Regions from separate parts of the Streptomyces sp. NPDC015144 genome, predicted to be linked through region 3. Evidence: predicted binding sites of a transcription regulator. Region 3 holds the regulator's gene; each other region holds the start of a gene.

Region 1 (5,135 bases), on a different contig from region 3:
CGAGGACGTGAACGACGAGCAGGTCGTCGACGCGATCAAGCTGCTGGCCCGCACCGAGGGGATCTTCGCGGAGACGGCGGGCGGGGTGACGGTCGGCGTGACGAAGAAGCTCATCGAGGCCGGTCTGATCGATCCCGCGCTGACCACGGTCGTCCTCAACACGGGCGACGGACTCAAGACCCTCGACGCGGTGGCCGAGACCTCTCAGGCGACCGCGACGATCCGCCCCAGCCTGGAGGCGTTCCGCGCCGCCGGCCTCGCCACCAGCTGATCAACCGAGCCTCCAGGAAGGACACACCCATGAGCGTCAAGGTCCGTATCCCCACCATCCTCCGCACCTACACCGGCGGCCAGGCCGAGGTTCCGGCCGAGGGCTCGACCCTCTCCCAGGTCATCGCGTCCCTGGAGCAGAACCACCCGGGCATCGCCGCCCGCGTCCTGGACGACCAGGGCAAGCTGCGCCGCTTCGTGAACGTGTACGTCAACGACGACGACGTCCGCTTCGAGGACGGCCTGAACACCGCGACGCCGGACGGCGCCGGCATTTCGATCATCCCGGCCGTGGCCGGCGGCTGCTGAGGCCCGACTCCCTGACATCACGATGTCCTCACGCCGTTCCGATGTCCGACGGCCTGATGTCCTGAGGCCTGATGTCGCGATGTCCTGGTGTTCCTGATGCCGCGCCGATCGGCCGTGACTGTCGCCCGCGTTGTCGAATTGCCCTCTCCGGATTCAAACGGAGGGGGCAATTCTGCATGGTTGAGCGCGGTAGAGTAGGGGAAGTCCCCCCAGCTGCTCGCGCCAACCGCGTATGAGAATGCGCCCGGCCCCGACAAGATGCAGCCAAAGTGTGTGTTCCGCTTGCGGCATAAGTCACCTTTGCCCGGCCCGAGTTGCCCGGGAATCCTCTGAATCGCGCATATCCGGGTGTTCAGCGCTGCCCAGAATTCTCGTCCGATTGACCTGTTGCAGAGGGCAGTTGGACAGATACATTCAGCCGCGGTCGACGCGTTCCGGCGCACACGCCCTCTACCTGTCGGAGGGGGAGTTCTGACCCGGGTCCGCGAAGTGCGGACCTGCGCAAGGGCCAGTAATAGGGGAGTTAGGCATGGCTCAGGGCACCGTCAAGTGGTTCAACGCGGAGAAGGGGTACGGCTTCATCGCGGTCGACGGTGGTGCGGATGTTTTCGTCCACTACAGCGCGATCCAGATGGACGGATACCGCACCCTTGAAGAGGGTCAGCGAGTCGAGTTCGAGATCTCGCAGGGCCAGAAGGGGCCGCAGGCAGACATGGTCAAGCTCGCCGTCGGCTGAGTTCGAGCGGTCGGCCAACGACGCCACTCACGCACTGAGGGCCCGTACCCATGAGGTACGGGCCCTCAGTGCGTCCCGGACGCGCCCGGCGCGCGGACCTCGCGCCCCGCCCGACCCCCCGACGCGCCCCGCGCGCCGTCCGCCACGCGCCCGGCGCACTGTCCACATCCCGAGGGGGACGCTTGCACTCTCGGGGGTCGAGTGCTAATCATTGGCGTTAGCACTCTCCAGGTGAGAGTGACAGAACTTGGACCGGGCCGGTGAGGCCCGCAGCCCGGTGGGGCAAGGAACCACCGGGTACGCAGGCCGTCCGTCGCGGGCGCCATCCGGTCCGGAGAAATCCACCCCTGTCCGGGAGGACCACTTCACATGGCCAAGATCATCGCGTTCGACGAGGAGGCCCGGCGCGGTCTCGAGCGCGGCATGAACCAGCTCGCCGACGCCGTCAAGGTCACCCTTGGCCCCAAGGGTCGCAACGTCGTCCTTGAGAAGAAGTGGGGCGCCCCCACGATCACCAACGATGGCGTGTCCATCGCCAAGGAGATCGAGCTGGAGGACCCGTACGAGAAGATCGGTGCGGAGCTGGTCAAGGAGGTCGCCAAGAAGACGGACGACGTCGCCGGCGACGGTACGACCACCGCCACCGTTCTCGCCCAGGCGCTCGTCCGCGAGGGTCTGCGCAACGTCGCCGCGGGTGCCAACCCGATGGCGCTCAAGCGGGGCATCGAGAAGGCCGTCGAGGCCGTCTCCGCCGCCCTCCTGGAGCAGGCCAAGGACGTGGAGACCAAGGAGCAGATCGCTTCGACGGCCTCCATCTCCGCCGCCGACACCCAGATCGGCGAGCTCATCGCCGAGGCCATGGACAAGGTCGGCAAGGAAGGCGTCATCACCGTCGAGGAGTCCCAGACCTTCGGTCTGGAGCTGGAGCTCACCGAGGGTATGCGCTTCGACAAGGGCTACATCTCGGCGTACTTCGCCACCGACATGGAGCGTATGGAGGCGTCGCTCGACGACCCGTACATCCTGATCGTCAACTCGAAGATCAGCAACGTGAAGGACCTCCTTCCGCTGCTGGAGAAGGTCATGCAGTCCGGCAAGCCGCTGCTGATCATCGCCGAGGACGTCGAGGGCGAGGCCCTGTCGACCCTGGTCGTCAACAAGATCCGTGGCACCTTCAAGTCCGTCGCCGTCAAGGCCCCGGGCTTCGGCGACCGCCGCAAGGCCATGCTCGGCGACATCGCCATCCTCACCGGTGGCCAGGTCATCTCCGAGGAGGTCGGCCTCAAGCTGGAGAACGCCGGTCTCGACCTGCTCGGCCGCGCCCGCAAGGTCGTCATCACCAAGGACGAGACGACGATCGTCGACGGTGCCGGTGACAGCGACCAGGTCCAGGGCCGCGTCAACCAGATCCGCGCCGAGATCGAGAACTCCGACTCGGACTACGACCGCGAGAAGCTCCAGGAGCGCCTCGCGAAGCTGGCCGGCGGCGTGGCCGTCATCAAGGCCGGTGCCGCGACCGAGGTCGAGCTGAAGGAGCGCAAGCACCGCATCGAGGACGCGGTGCGCAACGCCAAGGCCGCCGTCGAGGAGGGCATCGTCGCCGGTGGTGGCGTGGCTCTGCTCCAGGCCTCGGCCGTCTTCGAGAAGCTGGAGCTCTCGGGTGACGAGGCGACCGGCGCCAACGCCGTGAAGCTCGCCCTGGAGGCCCCGCTCAAGCAGATCGCCGTCAACGGTGGTCTTGAGGGCGGCGTCGTCGTCGAGAAGGTGCGCAACCTGGCCGTCGGCCACGGTCTGAACGCCGCCACCGGCGAGTACGTCGACATGATCGCCGAGGGCATCCTCGACCCGGCGAAGGTCACGCGCTCCGCCCTGCAGAACGCCGCGTCCATCGCCGCGCTGTTCCTCACCACCGAGGCCGTCATCGCAGACAAGCCGGAGAAGGCCGCCGCGGCCGCTCCGGGCGGCATGCCGGGCGGTGACATGGACTTCTGATCCTGACGGATCGGTAGTTCCTTCCGCACGGCTTCCGAGCTCTGCGGGCGTTGGCCCCCGGGACCTTCTGGTCCCGGGGGCCAACGCCGTTCCGCGCTCCGTCGGGAAGTCGGCTTTCCCCGTGGAAGCCGGCTTTCTTCGATACGGAAGGCGGCTTCGCTACGGAAGGTGGCTTTCGCTACGGAAGGTGGCTGAGGAGCCAGGTGCAGAGCTCTCCGGTGACGAGCGCGTGCGGTTCGTTCCGGGAGGCGAGCCGGTAGGCGTCCAGCCCGCCGGTCCCGGCCGGAAGCGCGGAGATGTCCTTGTACAACTCGTCGTCCGTGTCCAGCTCGCCGATGTCCACCGCACTGACGGACGGCACGAAGCAGTGCGACCGGATGCGCACGGCGGTCGTGAGACCGAGATCGGGGTGCAGGGCGTTGAGCCCGTCGGCGAGGATGCCGAAGCCCTCCAGCGAGCCGCCGGGGGCGCCGTCGATCGAGGGGAGCCCCGTGGTCCGTACCTCGTGGGTCTTCGGGGCCACCACCCGGAGCTTCGCCACGGATTCGTCGGGGCCGGGCGCCTGGGTGTGGAGACGGGTGCCGACGACCGATCCGCCTGTGCCCTCCAGGGCCAGTTCGCCCGCCCGTACGTCGGTGCCGACCCCGTCGGCCGTGCCGTTGGCGACCCCGATCAGCCGGGGACGGCGCGGCCACTCACCGACGGCCGCCATCTCGGCGAGGAACGCGGCGCGCGCCCCGTCCCGGTCCGGGGTGCCGTTCCACGTACCGATGTGCCGCCACAGCAGTTCCCGGGTGGCCGGGCTGTTGATCTGGTCGGAGAACCGGCCGTCGAGATCCCTGACGTAGTGCGCGAACGCCTGGAGCGCGACCGGGATCCAGGCGCCCCGGTGCGGGCTGTCGTACGAGAAGTACAGCCCCGTACCGTGGTCGAAGCCCTCGAACTCCATCCGGGCCAGCGCGTGCCGGGTGACCAGCCCGCCCGTGCTGAACCCGCCGACGACCAGCGGGGTGCCGCCCTGCCGTTCCATCAGGGCACGGGTGATCGCGGCGCGTGCGGTGCGTGAGTTGTCCAGAATCGACGCCCCGCGGTCGTGGTGGCCGAGCAGGATGACATCACGGCCACGGCGGCGCAGCTCGCTGATGAGGGGAAAGTCGCCGAACTCCAGGATCTGCCAGGAGGACTCCAGCTCGCTGGGGCCCGTCCCGAAACCGTCGGCCAGGATCACGGGCCGTACGAGACCGGGGTTCCCCTCACCCCGGTACACCCAGGCGGTGCCGCCCGGCAGATCCCATACGGCGCTGGGCGACACCGGAAGCGAGCCGGGCCGCTCGGCGTCCAGCCGCGTGCCGGGCGTCAGCGCGATGGCGGGCCTTTCGTGGAGCGCGGAGACGATCTGCTCGCGGGACGGCTCGGGCATGGGTGGCGTTCCCCTTTGGGACGGTTGATAACGATGCGCGCCCAGGGGAGCACGTACCGAAGCCGTCCAGCGGGAGATGCCCGGCCAAACCACCCCCAGGTGGGAGCAACTTTCGGACACATCCCACTGCCCCGCCCGCCACCCGCCTCAGTGGTGCCAGGCGGTCCCGCCCGTGTTGTGGATGAACCGCTGGAGCACCTTGAGCGTGGTCAGGTACTCCTCGTCGGAGATACCGGCGTGCCGCTCCGCCCACAGCTCCGCCTGGAGGGCGGCGGCCTTCTTGTGGAACGCCCGGCCCTCGGCCGTGATGACGAGGCGCCCTTCGGCGTCCTCGGTGATCCAGCCCTGGGAAATGGTCCGGTCGATCTCCGCCTCCATGGCCTCCGGGCCGGTGTCGAGGTAGTTCCG
Region 2 (5,135 bases), on a different contig from region 3:
TGCTCTCGGACCGCAAGCTCTTCCCGCTGAGCCTCGGCCTGTACTCCTGGAACACCAACACCCACGGCGAGCCGAGCTTCTACCCGCTCGTCGTCACCGGCTCCCTCCTCGCCGTCGTCCCCCTGATCGTCGCCTTCGTCTCGCTCCAGCGGCACTGGAAGGCCGGACTGACCGCCGGCAGCGTCAAGTGACCCCGTCGCGAGCCCCGAGGAGTACGTGTTCCACCATGCCCCACGCCACTGACAACCGGCCGACGGCCCTGCTCGCGATGGGGCCCGGCATCGCCGACCGCCTCCTCACCGACCGGCACCGCGCCCGGCTGGCCACGCTCACCCGCACCGACCCGTACCTCGTCGCCCACGACCTGGCCGCGCCGACGCCCGCGGTGGCCGCCGCGCTCGCCGAGGCCGAGGTGCTCCTCACCTGCTGGGGCGCGACCCCGCTCACCCCCGGGGTACTGGCCGCCGCACCCAGGCTGCGCGCCGTCGTGCACGCCGCCGGATCCGTGAAGCACCACATCACGGACGCCTGCTGGGAACGCGGCATCGCCGTCACCTCGGCGGCCGGGGCCAACGCCCTCCCCGTCGCCGAGTTCACCCTCGCCGCGATCCTCTTCGCCGGAAAACGCGTCCTGCACACCGCGCGCCGCTACCGCGAGCTGCGCACCGGCCACGACTGGCTCGCGGAGCTCGACGGCGCCGGGAACTACCGCCGCACCGTCGGCATCGTCGGCGCCTCCCGCATCGGCCGCCGGGTGATCGAGCTGCTGCGCCCCTTCGACCTGGACGTCCTGCTGTACGACCCGTTCGTGGACGGCGCTGAGGCGGCGCGGCTCGGGGTGCGGCCCGTCCCGCTGGACGAGCTGTGCGCGCGCAGCTCCGTGGTCTCGGTGCACGCCCCGCAGCTCCCGGAGACCCATCACCTGATCGGCGCGGCGCAGCTGGCCGCCATGGCGACCGGGGCGACCCTGATCAACACCTCCCGGGGTTCGCTGGTCGACGAGGAGGCACTGCTGGCGGAGCTGACGGCCGGGCGGCTGCGGGCGGTGCTGGATGTGACCGACCCCGAACTTCCCGCCCCCGACTCGCCGTTGTACGAGCTGCCGAACGTGCTGCTGACCCCGCATGTCGCGGGCTCGCTCGGCGGCGAGCTGCACCGGATGGCCGATCAGGCACTGGACGAGCTGGAGCGCTTCGCTGCCGGGCTGCCCTTCGCGGACCCGGTGCACTCCGGCAGCCTCGGCCGCTCGGCCTGAGGCCACCGGCCCGAAACGAACACCGAAAGGCCCCCTGTCCCACCGTCGAAACGGTGGGACAGGGGGCCTTCCGCGGCTGTGCGCCTGCCCGACGGCGGTGCGTCAGTGGGAGTGGCCGTGACCGCCGTGGCCGGCCTCGGCCTCTTCCTCGGCCGGCTTCTCGACGACCAGGGTCTCGGTCGTGAGCAGCAGCGACGCGATGGACGCGGCGTTCTCCAGGGCGGAGCGGGTGACCTTGACCGGGTCGATGACGCCGGCCTTCACCAGGTCGCCGTACTCGCCGGTGGCGGCGTTGAAGCCCTGGCCCTTCTCCAGCTCGGCGACCTTGGAGGTGATGACGTAGCCCTCCAGGCCGGCGTTCTCGGCGATCCAGCGCAGCGGCTCGACCGCGGCGCGGCGCACGACCGCGACACCGGTGGCCTCGTCGCCGGACTTGCCGAGGTCGCCGTCCAGGACCTTGACGGCGTGGACGATGGCGGAGCCACCACCGGAGACGATGCCCTCCTCGACCGCGGCGCGGGTCGCGGAGATGGCGTCCTCCAGACGGTGCTTCTTCTCCTTGAGCTCCACCTCGGTGGCGGCACCGACGCGGATCACGCAGACGCCGCCGGCCAGCTTCGCGAGGCGCTCCTGGAGCTTCTCACGGTCCCAGTCGGAGTCCGTGGACTCGATCTCGGCCTTGATCTGGTTGACCCGGCCCTTGACGTCGCCGGGCTCGCCGCCGCCGTCCACGATCGTGGTGTCGTCCTTGGAGACGGTGACGCGGCGGGCGGTGCCCAGCACATCCAGACCGGCCTGGTCGAGCTTGAGGCCGACCTCCTCGGCGATGACGGTCGCACCGGTGAGGGTGGCGATGTCGCCGAGCATGGCCTTGCGGCGGTCACCGAAGCCGGGGGCCTTCACGGCGACGGCGTTGAAGGTGCCACGGATCTTGTTGACGACGAGGGTCGACAGCGCCTCGCCCTCGACGTCCTCGGCGATGATCAGCAGCGGCTTGGAGCCACCGGCCTGGATGACCTTCTCCAGCAGCGGGAGCAGCTCCTGGATGGAGCCGATCTTGCCCTGGTGGACGAGGATGTACGGGTCGTCGAGGACGGCCTCCATACGCTCCTGGTCGGTCACCATGTACGGGGACAGGTAGCCCTTGTCGAAGGCCATGCCCTCGGTGAAGTCGAGGTCCAGACCGAAGGTGTTGGACTCCTCGACGGTGATGACGCCGTCCTTGCCGACCTTGTCCATCGCGTCCGCGATGAGCTCGCCGACCTGCGGGTCCTGCGCGGAGAGCGCGGCCACGGCGGCGATGTCGGTCTTGTCCTCGATCGGGCGGGCGGTCGCGAGGAGCTCCTCGGACACGGCCTTGACCGCGGCGTCGATGCCCTTCTTCAGGGCGGCCGGGGAGGCACCGGCGGCGACGTTGCGCAGACCCTCGCGGACGAGCGCCTGGGCGAGCACGGTGGCGGTGGTGGTGCCGTCACCCGCGATGTCGTTGGTCTTGGTGGCGACCTCCTTCACCAGCTGGGCACCGAGGTTCTCGTACGGGTCGTCGAGCTCGACCTCGCGCGCGATGGTGACACCGTCGTTGGTGATGGTGGGGGCACCGAACTTCTTGTCGATGACGACGTTGCGGCCCTTGGGGCCGATCGTCACCTTGACCGTGTCGGCAAGCTTGTTGACGCCGCGCTCGAGGGCGCGACGGGCGTCCTCGTCGAACTTCAGGATCTTCGCCATGGGAGCTGAGCTTTCCTCTCGAACGAACCGCGCCCCCGACCCGGCTGGTTATCGCAGGGGGCCAGGGGCGCGGAACAGAAAACGTGGGTGAATTACTTCTCGACGATCGCGAGCACGTCGCGAGCCGAGAGGACGAGGTACTCCTCGCCGCTGTACTTCACCTCGGTGCCGCCGTACTTGCTGTAGAGCACGACGTCGCCGGTCTTGACGTCGAGCGGAAGGCGCTCGCCGTTCTCGAAGCGGCCCGGACCCACGGCCAGGACGACGCCCTCCTGGGGCTTCTCCTTGGCGGTGTCCGGAATGACCAGGCCGGAGGCCGTGGTCTGCTCGGCGTCGAGCGGCTGGACCACAATGCGGTCCTCGAGCGGCTTGATCGCAACCTTGGAGCTGGCGGTCGACACGATCCGGTCTCCCCCTTCGGAGATCTCACGGGGTAACAGTCTTGGGTGGCGACCAGGTCGATCCGTCGTCGCGGGTGCCGGACCTGCCAGTCGCGCAGTGGTTTGGCACTCTCCAGTGGTGAGTGCCAGCACCGAGACTATGACCGCGATTAGCACTCGGTCAAGCGGAGTGCCAATTCGCGCGGTCGTGGCGTCGTCTTCGAGCCGCCAGGAGCTTCAGGGCGCCGGGAGCTTCGAGCCGCCGGAAGGGGTTGGTCCGGACAACGGTCCGGACACCATGCGGGCAACGTACGGACGGACCGGAGCGTTCCGTACGACGGTGGGGGCATGACCCGATCCCTTCCCCCGCCGGACGGACGGCGCCGGGCGGCCGCGGTGAACGGCTGCCTCGACGCGCTGCTCGGGCTGTCGCTGCTGCTCCTGGAGGGGGTGATCGGCGCGGCCGTCGCCCTTCAACTGGCCCTCTCCCACGGCGGCCTCGGCGCCCCGGGGCCGGAGAAGGGGGCGCCGCCGGAGCCGGTGGGCCCGCCGCCGACGGACTGGGGCCCGCCCCTCGCCCTCGGCGGCTTCGCCGCGGTGGCCCTGCTGTTCGCCCTCGTCCTGATGCGCGGCGGCCGGCCGTGGGCGGGCGGAGGGCAACTGGTGGCCGGGGTGGTGCTGTGCGTGGCGGCGGTACTGACCGGCGTCGGGGAGCACGGCCGCGCGCACCCGCCCGCCCCCGCGCCGTCGCACACGGAGGATCCGGGGCACTCCGGCCATCCGTGCCGCAGTGGCGGGGACAACCGGGAGTGCCTGGACTCCGGCGGCTGAGAGCCTGCCGGAGCCGGGCCGTCAGACGTAGTCCTCCAGGCGGGCCACCGCGTAGCCCTGTTCGGTGACGGTTCTCAGGACCGTCCGGACCAGGTCGGCCATGCTGCCGCCCCAGGCCGCCCGGCCGCGGAAGTGGGTGAGGATGATGTCGCCCGGACGCAGCTCCTGGTCGTCCTCGCGCCACTCCATACGGTCCGGGAACGCCTCGGCGTTCCACAGCGGCACGGCCCTGATCCCGCAGGACCGCGCGATGCGCAGGGTGTCGGCGTCGTAGTTGCCGTACGGCGGGCGGAAGAGGCGGGGCCGCTTCCCGTACCGCTCCGCCATGAGGTCCTGCTGGCCGCAGATCTCGCGCCGCTGCTCGTCGGAGGAGAGGCCGGGGAGGTAGGGGTGGTGGAGCGTGTGGTTGCCGAGGACGGTGCCCAGCCGCTGGGCCTCGCCGAAGTAGCCGTAGTTGTCCTTCACCTCGTCGTCGCTGAGGAACGCGCTGTACGGGATGTCCAGCTCGTCCATCATCTGGAGCAGCTCGGGGTCCTTCTCCGCGCCGTCGTCGATGGTCAGGAAGACGACCCGGTCCGTGGTCGGGACGGTGGTGAAGACCGGCGGGAGCGTGTCGTCGCCGCCGGTCACCTCGAAGCCCTCGCGGGTGGTGACGCGCGGCTTGACCAGGGGCGGCAGCGGGGCGATCAGCGGCGGCCGGTCGAGCCCCCACTTCTTCGCGATCCTGGCCCGGACGGCCGGGGCGAGCCGCGCGTTCCCGTAGCGCTCGCCGGGCAGGCGGGCCAGGCCGCGGCGGAGCGCGGGGACGCCCGGGAGCCCGGCGGCGGGGTTCGGGCCCGCCGCCGGGCCCGGGTTCCCGGCGAGGGGCCCGCTCCCCCGCCCGGTTCCGCCGGACTCGGAGGCGCAGCCCGAGCCGACCGCCGCGACCAGGAGCGCGGCCA
Region 3 (5,135 bases):
GAGCCGGGCACCAGATGGTCGACCAGCACGCCCAGCCGGGCGTCCGGGCCGGGGGAGAAGGCGCGCACGATGCCCGGCAGGTCGTCGATGCCCTCCAGGTACTCCACGACCACGCCCTCGATCCGGAGGTCGTCGCCCCAGACCCGCTCCACCAGCTCCGCGTCGTGCCGCCCCTCCACGTAGATCCGCCCGGCCCGTGCGACCCGGGCCCGCGCCCCGGGGACCGCGACCGACCCCGAGGCCGTACGGGACGGGAGTGCCGGGGCGGCGGCCGCCGGGCGGACGAGGGTGACCACCCTGCCCTCCAGCAGGAAGCCGCGCGGCTCCATCGGGAACACCCGGTGCTTGCCGAAGCGGTCCTCCAGGGTCACCGTCGGACCCTGGGCCGTCTTCTCGCACCGGATCACCGCACCGCAGAATCCGGTGGACACCTCCTCCACCACCAGATCGGGCTCGGCGGGGACCTCGGGAACGGGGGCGGACCTCTTCCACGGCGGGGTCAGGTCCGGCTGGTAGCTGCGCATCGCACGACGATAGGACGACCGGAGCCCGGGGGTCACGACACGCCGGAACGTCCGGCCAGTCGCCCGCGCTGCTCCCGTACGAACGCCGCGTCCACCACCGCCCCGTGCCCCGGCACGTACACCGCGTCCTCGCCGCCCAGCGCCAGCAGCCGGTCCAGCGCGCCCGGCCAGCGGGACGGATGCGCGTCCTCGCCGGCCTGGGGCTCGCCGGACTCCTCCACCAGGTCGCCGCAGAGCACGACGGCGGGCGATCCGGGGGAGCCGGGGACGACCGCCACCAGGTCGTGGCCGCTGTGCGCGGGGCCCAGCTCGGCCAGCACCACCTCGCGCCCGCCGCCCAGGCCGACCGTCCACTCCCCGCGCACCGGGTGCCCCGGCACCACCAGCGCGTCGACGGCCTCCGCCGCGTCGCGCTCCGCGACCCCGTGGCGCACCGCCGAGGCGCGCAGCTCCGCCGCGCCGTCCTTCCGCAGGAACTCCGCCAGCCCGGCCGCCCCGTACACCTGGACGCCGGAGAACGCGGCGGTGCCCAGCACGTGGTCGAAGTGCGGATGGCTGAGTGCGACATGTGTCACCCTCCGGCCCAGCAGCGCCTCGGCCTGGGCCCGCACCTCGGCCCCCTCGCGGAGCGTCGACCCGGTGTCGAAGAGCAGCGCGCCGTCCGCCCCGACGACCAGCGCGACCGTCGCATCCCATCCGGGAAGGCGCCGCCGGCCCACTCCGTGGCCGATCCGTTCCCACCCGAACTCTTCCCAAGAAGCGTCCATACCGCGACGCTATCGGCAAAACACCCGCGGGGTCTCGTGACGGGCTGGCCGGTCGCCCTTGCTAGGCCCCCACTCGGCCGCCGTACACTGGCGGGGGATTGCTGGCACTCGGGGTGACAGAGTGCCAGGCGAAATCCTGGACAGGGACACTGGACAGGGACACGGGAACGGCCCGGGAACCACCGAGGAAACACAGCTGGAGGTGTGCGCGATGCTCAGTGAACGCAGACTCGAAGTGCTCCGCGCCATCGTCCAGGACTATGTCGGCACGGAGGAGCCCGTCGGCTCCAAGGCGCTCACCGAGCGGCACAAGCTGGGGGTCTCCCCGGCGACCGTCCGCAACGACATGGCCGTGCTGGAGGACGAGGGGTTCATCGCCCAGCCCCACACCAGCGCCGGACGCATTCCGACGGACAAGGGCTACCGGCTCTTCGTCGACCGGCTCGCGGGGGTCAAGCCCCTCTCGTCGCCGGAGCGCCGCGCGATCCACAACTTCCTCGACGGAGCGGTCGACCTCGACGACGTCGTGGGCCGCACCGTACGGCTGCTCGCGCAGCTGACCCGGCAGGTCGCCATCGTGCAGTACCCCTCGCTGACCCGGTCGACGGTGCGGCACGTGGAACTGCTCTCGCTGGCGCCCGCCCGGCTGATGCTCGTGCTCATCACGGACACCGGCCGGGTCGAACAGCGCATGATCGACTGCCCCGCCCCGTTCGGCGAGACCTCTCTCGCCGACCTGCGGGCCCGGCTCAACAGCCGGGTGGTGGGACGCCGTTTCACGGACGTCCCGCAACTGGTGCAGGATCTGCCGGAATCCTTCGAGAGCGAGGACCGGGGCACCGTCTCCACCGTGCTCTCCATCCTGCTCGAAACCCTCGTCGAGGAGACGGAGGAGCGGCTGATGATCGGCGGCACCTCCAACCTCACGCGCTTCGGGCACGACTTCCCCGTGATGATCCGGCCGGTGCTGGAGGCTCTGGAGGAGCAGGTCGTGCTGCTGAAGCTGCTCGGCGAGGCCAAGGACTCGGGCATGACCGTACGCATCGGGCACGAGAACGCCCACGAGGGGCTCAACTCCACGTCCGTCGTCGCGGTCGGCTACGGTTCGGGCGACGAGGCAGTCGCCAAACTCGGCGTGGTCGGACCGACCCGCATGGACTACCCCGGAACGATGGGAGCGGTACGCGCAGTGGCACGTTACGTCGGACAGATCCTGGCGGAGTCGTAAGTGGCCACGGACTACTACGCCGTACTCGGCGTACGCCGCGACGCGTCCCAGGACGAGATCAAGAAGGCATTCCGTCGGCTCGCCCGCGAGCTGCACCCGGATGTCAACCCCGATCCGAAGACCCAGGAGCGGTTCAAGGAGATCAACGCCGCCTACGAGGTGCTGTCGGACCCGCAGAAGAAGCAGGTCTACGACCTCGGCGGCGACCCGCTGTCCTCCTCCGGCGGCGCCGGCGCGGGCGGCTTCGGACAGGGTGGCTTCGGCAACTTCTCCGACATCATGGACGCGTTCTTCGGCACGTCGCAGCAGCGCGGGCCCCGGTCGCGCACCCGGCGCGGCCAGGACGCGATGATCCGGCTGGAGATCGACCTCGCCGAGGCCGCGTTCGGAACGACCAAGGACATCCAGGTCGACACGGCCGTCGTCTGCACCACGTGCAGCGGCGAGGGCGCCGCGCCCGGTACCTCCGCCCAGACCTGTGACATGTGTCGCGGCCGCGGCGAGGTCTCGCAGGTCACCCGGTCCTTCCTGGGCCAGGTCATGACCTCGCGGCCCTGCCCGCAGTGCCAGGGGTTCGGCACGGTCGTGCCGACGCCGTGCCCGGAGTGCGCCGGTGACGGCCGCATCCGCTCGCGGCGCACGCTCACGGTGAAGATCCCCGCCGGTGTCGACAACGGCACCCGCATCCAGCTCGCGGGCGAGGGCGAGGTCGGCCCCGGCGGCGGCCCGGCCGGCGATCTGTACGTGGAGATCCACGAGCTGTCGCACGCGGTGTTCCAGCGCCGCGGCGACGACCTGCACTGCACGGTCACCATCCCGATGACGGCGGGCGCGCTCGGCACCAAGGTGCCGCTGGAGACGCTCGACGGACTGGAGGAGGTCGACATCCGGCCCGGCACCCAGTCCGGCCAGTCCGTCCCGCTGCACGGCCGCGGCGTCACGCATCTGCGCGGCGGCGGGCGCGGCGACCTGATCGTGCACGTCGAGGTGATGACCCCGACGAAGCTGGACCCGGAGCAGGAACGACTGCTGCGGGACCTGGCGAAGATGCGGGGCGAGGAGCGGCCCACCGGCCAGTTCCAGCCCGGCCAGCAGGGGCTGTTCTCCCGGCTGAAGGACGCCTTCAACGGCCGCTGACCCGCGGTGTCCGGACGCCGGGCGGGGCCCCCTCGACTGGGCCGCCCGGCGTCCGCGCGTACCCGGGTCGCGGCCGGTGCGTCCCGGCGGGTCCGGTCCGGCCCGGACGTGACACGATGCGGTCATGTCATCCGCATTGACCGATCTCTGCCGGTATCCGATCGTGCAGGCCCCGATGGCGGGCGGCGCCTCCGGCCCCCCGCTCGTCGCGGCCGTCTCCGGGGCGGGCGGTCTCGGCTTCCTCGCCGCCGGCTACAAGACGGCGGACGGGATGTACCAGGAGATCAAACAGGTCCGCGGGCTGACCGCCCGGCCCTTCGGCGTCAACCTCTTCCTGCCGCAGCCCGGGCTCGCCGACCCGAGCGCCGTCGAGGTCTACCGCCACCAGCTCGCGGGCGAGGCCGCCTGGTACGAGACCCCGCTCGGTGACCTGGACGTCGACGGGGACGACGGCTACGAGGCCAAGCTGGCCATCCTGCTGGACGACCCGGTTCCGGTCGTCTCGTTCACCTTCGGCTGCCCCACCCGGGACACCCTGGACGCCCTCGCCGGCGTCGGCACGTACACCGTCGTGACGGTCACCACGCCCGAGGAGGCCCAGGCCGCCCAGTGGGCCGGGGCCGACGCGGTCTGCGCCCAGGGCGTCGAGGCGGGCGGCCACCAGTCCACCCACCGCGACGACCCGCAGGCCGACGGCTCCGGGATCGGGCTGCTCTCGCTGGTGTCCCAGGTCCGCGAGACCGTGCAGATCCCGGTTCTTGCCGCCGGCGGGCTGATGCGCGGTGCGCAGATCGCCGCGGTCCTCGCCGCGGGTGCCGACGCGGCCCAGCTCGGTACGGCCTTCCTCGTCTGCCCCGAGTCCGGGGCGAGCCCGCTGCACAAGCAGGCGCTGACCAACCCCCTGTTCGTCCGGACCGCCCTGACCCGGGCTTTCTCCGGCCGCCCCGCCCGGGGCCTGGTCAACCGCTTCATGCGCGAGCACGGCCCGTACGCCCCCGCCGCCTACCCGCAGGTCCACCATCTGACCGCCGGGCTGCGCCGGGCGGCGGCGAAGGCCGGGGACGCGCAGGGCATGGCGCTGTGGGCCGGGCAGGGCCACCGGATGGCCCGCGAGCTGCCGGCCGGCCGGCTGGTCGGACTGCTCGCCGAGGAACTGGACGCCGCGCGTACGGCACTGAGCACCGGAGGCACCAAGTGACCGCACCCGTCTTCGTCGTCGAACAGGTCCCCGACGGGCCCGGGTTCGTCCTGGAGGGTCCCGAGGGCCGGCACGCCGTGTCGGTGAAGCGGCTGCACGCGGGCGAGGCCGTCGTGCTCACCGACGGGCGGGGCCGCTGGACGGAGGGCGTCGTGGCCGCCGCCGAGGGCAAGGACCGCCTCGTCCTCGCCGAACTGGCCCCGGTCCGGGAGGAGGCGGCGCCCGCCCCGCGCATCACCGTCGTCCAGGCCCTGCCCAAGGGCGACCGGGGCGAGGTCGCC

Evidence for each region. The regulator HrcA, encoded in region 3, represses chaperone genes, less so after heat shock. The targets are predictions, from matches to a motif close to TTNGCACTCNGNNNNNCNGAGTGCNAA.
Region 1: groL (chaperonin GroEL) is a predicted target of HrcA. The motif match lies at 1,497-1,523, and genes of this name have one in related genera.
Region 2: groES (co-chaperone GroES) is a predicted target of HrcA. The motif match lies at 3,534-3,560, and genes of this name have one in related genera.

What each region holds. Positions count from the first base shown of each region.
Region 1 is NZ_JBIBUU010000002.1:191,704-196,838, forward strand. It holds gene thrC (threonine synthase) at 1-271, shown strand, start outside; gene ACF08W_RS04920 (ubiquitin-like small modifier protein 1) at 301-579, shown strand; gene ACF08W_RS04925 (cold-shock protein) at 1,109-1,315, shown strand; gene groL (chaperonin GroEL) at 1,685-3,307, shown strand; gene ACF08W_RS04935 (hypothetical protein) at 3,486-4,727, opposite strand; gene ACF08W_RS04940 (MarR family transcriptional regulator) at 4,875-5,135, opposite strand, start outside.
Region 2 is NZ_JBIBUU010000005.1:58,305-63,439, reverse strand. It holds gene ACF08W_RS11105 (carbohydrate ABC transporter permease) at 1-191, shown strand, start outside; gene ACF08W_RS11100 (hydroxyacid dehydrogenase) at 227-1,255, shown strand; gene groL (chaperonin GroEL) at 1,358-2,983, opposite strand; gene groES (co-chaperone GroES) at 3,076-3,384, opposite strand; gene ACF08W_RS11085 (DUF6234 family protein) at 3,712-4,194, shown strand; gene ACF08W_RS11080 (polysaccharide deacetylase family protein) at 4,216-5,135, opposite strand, start outside.
Region 3 is NZ_JBIBUU010000004.1:248,659-253,793, reverse strand. It holds gene ACF08W_RS10065 (DUF3097 domain-containing protein) at 1-524, opposite strand, end outside; gene ACF08W_RS10060 (MBL fold metallo-hydrolase) at 557-1,291, opposite strand; gene hrcA (heat-inducible transcriptional repressor HrcA) at 1,503-2,519, shown strand; gene dnaJ (molecular chaperone DnaJ) at 2,520-3,656, shown strand; gene ACF08W_RS10045 (nitronate monooxygenase) at 3,781-4,854, shown strand; gene ACF08W_RS10040 (16S rRNA (uracil(1498)-N(3))-methyltransferase) at 4,851-5,135, shown strand, end outside.